One region of the Salinifilum aidingensis genome, then DNA from elsewhere that is predicted to be linked to it. Evidence: riboswitches for the same ligand, from Rfam matches in the RefSeq annotation. Region 1 holds a riboswitch; the other holds the start of a gene.
The links. Region 1 has a riboswitch for S-adenosylmethionine ahead of thrC (threonine synthase). Riboswitches for the same ligand answer to the same signal wherever they lie in the genome.
Positions count from the first base shown of each region.

Region 2: another riboswitch for S-adenosylmethionine. It lies ahead of ACYVJE_RS19220 (methionine ABC transporter ATP-binding protein); the one in region 1 lies ahead of thrC (threonine synthase).

Region 1 is NZ_BAAGTH010000012.1:69,626-71,817, forward strand. Features, by position in the region: gene holA (DNA polymerase III subunit delta) at 1-579, opposite strand, end outside; SAM riboswitch class I at 681-806, shown strand; gene thrC (threonine synthase) at 819-2,087, shown strand; gene ACYVJE_RS16630 (ComEC/Rec2 family competence protein) at 2,175-2,192, opposite strand, start outside.
Region 2 is NZ_BAAGTH010000015.1:99,199-101,390, reverse strand. Features, by position in the region: gene rsmA (16S rRNA (adenine(1518)-N(6)/adenine(1519)-N(6))-dimethyltransferase RsmA) at 1-433, shown strand, start outside; SAM riboswitch class I at 701-788, shown strand; gene ACYVJE_RS19220 (methionine ABC transporter ATP-binding protein) at 1,046-2,068, shown strand; gene ACYVJE_RS19215 (methionine ABC transporter permease) at 2,065-2,192, shown strand, end outside.

The sequences.
Region 1 (2,192 bases):
GCGCACGGCCTCGGCGTCGACCGTGCCGCCGGTGTCCGACACGAGCTGGGTGGCGGCGTTGGACAGCTCGCGCAGGTCGGATCCGACGGCCTCGATGAGCGCGCGGACCCCGTCGGCGTCGATCTTGCCGCCGCTGCGGCGGACCTCCTCGCGGACGAACGCCTCGCGGTCGGCGGGTTTGGTGATGCGGGGGCACTCGGTGACCGCCGCGCCGAGCTTCTTCAGCTGGTTGGGCAGGTCCTTGGCGTGCTTGGCGCGGCCACCGCCGCTGTGCACGATCACCAGCACCACGCCGTCGGCGGGTTCGCGGGCGTGGGTCAGCAGCGCTTCGGCGATCTCCTTGCCGGCGTCCTGGCAGTCCTCGACGGCGAGGATGCGCCCGTCGGCGAACAGCGACGGGCTGAGCATCTCGTCGAGCTCGCTGGCGGTGAGTTCGGTCACCTTCGCCCGGCGCAGCTCCGCCTCCGGGTCGGCCGCGCGCGCCGCGGCGACCGCCGCGCGCACCGCTCGCTCAACCAGGAGTTCCTCCTCGCCCACCACGAGGTGCAGCGGGGCGGCGACCGTGTTCGGCGAGGTCATACCGCACATCTTCGCACGACCCCGGTGATCTTCCGCACCGTGGACAGCTGTGGCGAGATGCCGGGACGGTCCATTAGCGTGTCCGCCACAACCGGATAGCTAGCTCATCCAGAGGGGCAGAGGGACCGGCCCGACGAAGCCCCGGCAACCGGTGTCGGCATTCCTGTGACGCGGGGCCGCCGACGACAAAGGTGCCAACTCCGACCCGCCCGCGGGAGAGATGAGGAAAGGACCTCGCCATGACCGCTGCCGCCCAGGCACAGACCCCGTCGCGTTCCGCCCTCGACCTCGGACAGGCCGCTGAGCTCGTGTCCAAGGAGGAGGGGCACCGCCAGCCGCTGGCGCCGGAGTTCGTCAGCCTCGAGGACTTCTCCCCGCTCGAAGTCGCCTACGACTTCGGCCGCATCACGCGCGAGGAGATCGAAGCCGGACCGCGCTCGATCTGGCGCTACAAGAAACTCCTTCCGGTCCCGTCCACCGTGGATCAGATCGCGAACACGGAACCCGGCTGTACGAGGCTGCTTCGCGCCGACAACCTGGCGAAGGCCCTGGGCGTGAAGCAGATCTGGATCAAGGACGACACCGGCAACCCGACGCACTCGTTCAAGGACCGCGTGGTCGCGGTCGCGCTGGCCGCCGCCCGCGAGTTCGGGTTCAACGTGCTCGCCTGCCCCTCCACCGGCAACCTCGCGAACGCGGTCGCCGCGGCGGCCTCCCGCGCGGGCTGGGACTCGGTCGTGCTCGTCCCGAAGACCTTGGAACAGGCCAAGATCATGATGAGCGCGGTCTACGACGGCTCGCTGCTGGCCGTGGACGGCAACTACGACGACGTGAACCGCTTGGCGACCGAGCTGGCCGGGGAGCACGAGGACTGGGCGTTCGTCAACGTCAACGTGCGGCCGTACTACTCGGAGGGCTCGAAGACCCTGGCCTTCGAGGTCGCCGAGCAGCTGGGCTGGCGGCTGCCGGAGCAGATCGTCGTGCCGATCGCCTCCGGGTCGCAGCTGACGAAGGTGTACAAGGGCTTCAACGAGCTCGGCGAGGTGGGCCTGGTCGAGCCGAGCCCGGTGCGCATCTTCGGTGCGCAGGCCGCGGGCTGCTCGCCCGTGTCCACCGCGTTCAAGGAGGGCACCGACGTGGTGCAGCCGCAGCGGCCGGAGACGATCGCCCGGTCGCTGGCCATCGGCGCGCCGGCCGACGGCCCGTACGTGCTGGACACGGTGCACAAGACCGGCGGGGCGATCGAGGACGTCACAGACGAGGAGGTCGTCGAGGGCATCCGCCTGCTCGCGCGGACCGAGGGCATCTTCGCCGAGACCGCGGGCGGTGTGACCGTCGCCAACGCCAAGAAGATGTTCGACAGCGGCCAGCTCGACCCGGATCAGGAGACGGTGCTGCTCATCACCGGTGACGGGCTGAAGACCATGGACGCGGTCACCGAGCACGTGGGGCCGAAGGCGACGGTGGCGCCGAACACCGAGGCGGTGGACCAGGCCCTCGGCCTGTGACGCCCGGGTGACCAGCACCGGCTGACTTCCCGGGGGCGGGGATCCGCGGATCGGCCCCGCCCCCGCTCGCGTGCGCGGGGGCGCCGGTCATGGGACCGGCAGCAG
Region 2 (2,192 bases), on a different contig from region 1:
GCTCGCGGAACTGCCGAGCGTGCGCAGTGGACTCGTGATGGTGCAGGCCGAGGTCGCCGACCGGCTCGCCGCGAGCCCGGGCGGGCGCGACTACGGCGTGCCGAGCGTGAAAGCCGCGTGGTTCGCCGAGGTGCGGCGCGCCGGGTCCGTTCCGCGCGGCGTGTTCTGGCCGGTGCCGAACGTGGGATCCGGGCTGGTGGCGTTCGAGCGCGTCGATCCGCCCTCGGCGGTGCCGCGCGAGGAGGTGTTCCGCCTCGTCGACCAGGCCTTCGCGCAGCGCCGGAAGACGCTGCGCGCGGCGCTGTCGCCGTGGGCGGGTTCGGCCGGGCGCGCCGAGGAGCTGCTGCGGGCGGCGGGCATCGACCCCGCGGCCCGCGGGGAGCGGCTGCGCGTGGCCGATTTCGCGCGCATCGTGGAGCGCGCCCGCGGCTGACCCCGTTCGGCGGTACCCGTTCCGCTGCACCCGTTCCGCGGGATCAGCGCGAGGGTGCGAGCACCTCGCGCCTCGGGTCGAACGCGCCCGGAACGGGACTCCGCGGGACGAATGCCTCCGGGGTGAACGCGAGCTGTGGCCACTCGAACGCGCGTCGTCGCCACTCGAACGCGTGAGCGCGACATGTCCGATCCGTTTCGTTACGTGGGCCATAACAGCTTGCGCGGGAGCGTGCCAGTAGGGTCTACTATTCGGGAAATCGCGAAGAACCCATCCCGAGCGGCCGAGAGACCTGGCTCGACGACGCCGCAGCAACCACCCCCCGGGCAGGTGCTAACGCCAGGAACGATGGAGTTGTGGTGTCCATTTCCCCGCCTGCCAGTCAGCCCGGCCCGACCGGCGGAAGCGCACTCGCCGGACTCGACGCGGCGGAGCGCTCGGAGCGCTGCGTTCCCTCCCCGAGGCTGTTGACGCAACGGCGCGTCATCGATCACGGGCGGCGCACCACGACCGGCTGTCGAACTGGGATGTGATCCCCCAGCCGTCCTCCTTCCCACTCCGCCCCGGGCATTCGTGTGTCCAGGGCCGGTGCGAGCTGATCTGGAGCCGATCGTGATCACTGTTGAGAACCTGACGAAAACCTTCCCGCACAACGGGGAAACCGTGCGTGCCCTGGACAACGTGTCGCTCGAGGTGCCTGCGGGCAGCGTCTGCGGCGTGGTCGGGTCGAGCGGTGCCGGCAAGTCCACGCTCGCCCGGTGCCTCGCGCTGCTGGAGCGCCCCGAGAGCGGCGCCATCCGCGTCGACGGGACCGACCTGCTCTCGCTGCAGGGGCGCGACCTGCGCGCCGCCCGTCGGCAGATCGGCGTTGTGCCGCAAGGGGATTCGCTGCTGCGGCAGCGCACCGCGGCCGGCAACGTCGCCCTGCCGCTGGAGGCGGCGAAGGTGGGCGCACCGCAGCGGCGCAACCGCGTCACCGAGCTGCTCGACCTCGTCGGCCTGTCGGACAAGGCCTCGATCTACCCGGACCAGCTCTCCGGCGGGCAGCGGCAGCGCGTGTCGATCGCCCGCGCGCTGGCGGCGAAGCCCTCGGTGCTGCTGGCCGACGAGCCGACCTCCGCGCTGGACCCGGGCACGACCGACTCGGTGCTGACCGTGCTCGACCGCGTCCGCTCCGAACTGGGCGTCACCGTGCTCGTGGTCACCCACGACATGGCGGTGGTGCGCCGCGTCGCCGATGACGTCGCCGTGCTGGAGCAGGGCAGCGTGGTCGAGAACGGCAGGGTGCTGGACCTCGTCACCGAACCGGGCAGCCGGATCGGCACGACCCTGCTGCCGGAGACCGACCAGGCCGACCGCGTCGTCGGCGCCGTCGGCGGGCAGCACGACGTCGTCGCCGAGGTCGTGCTGGTCGGGTTCGCCGCGGTGGGGGCGCTGCTGCCGGAGGCCTCGAGCCGGTTCGACGTGGGATTGGACATCCTCGGCGGCGGACTGACCCGCCTGGGCGACACCCCGGTGGCGAAGTTCCGGATCGGGATCACCGGTGAACGGTCCGAGTCCGCCCTGAAGTGGATGGTCGAGCGCGACGCGCACGTGCGTCGCAGCCCAGTGAGTGTTGACGGAGTTGCCGCGTGACTGATGTGACCCCCTGGGCCGAGGTGTTCGAACTCCTCGGCCCAGCGACGGTCGAAACCCTGTACATGGTGCTGGTGGCGACCCTGCTCGCAGTGCTCGGCGGGCTACCGCTCGGCGTGCTGCT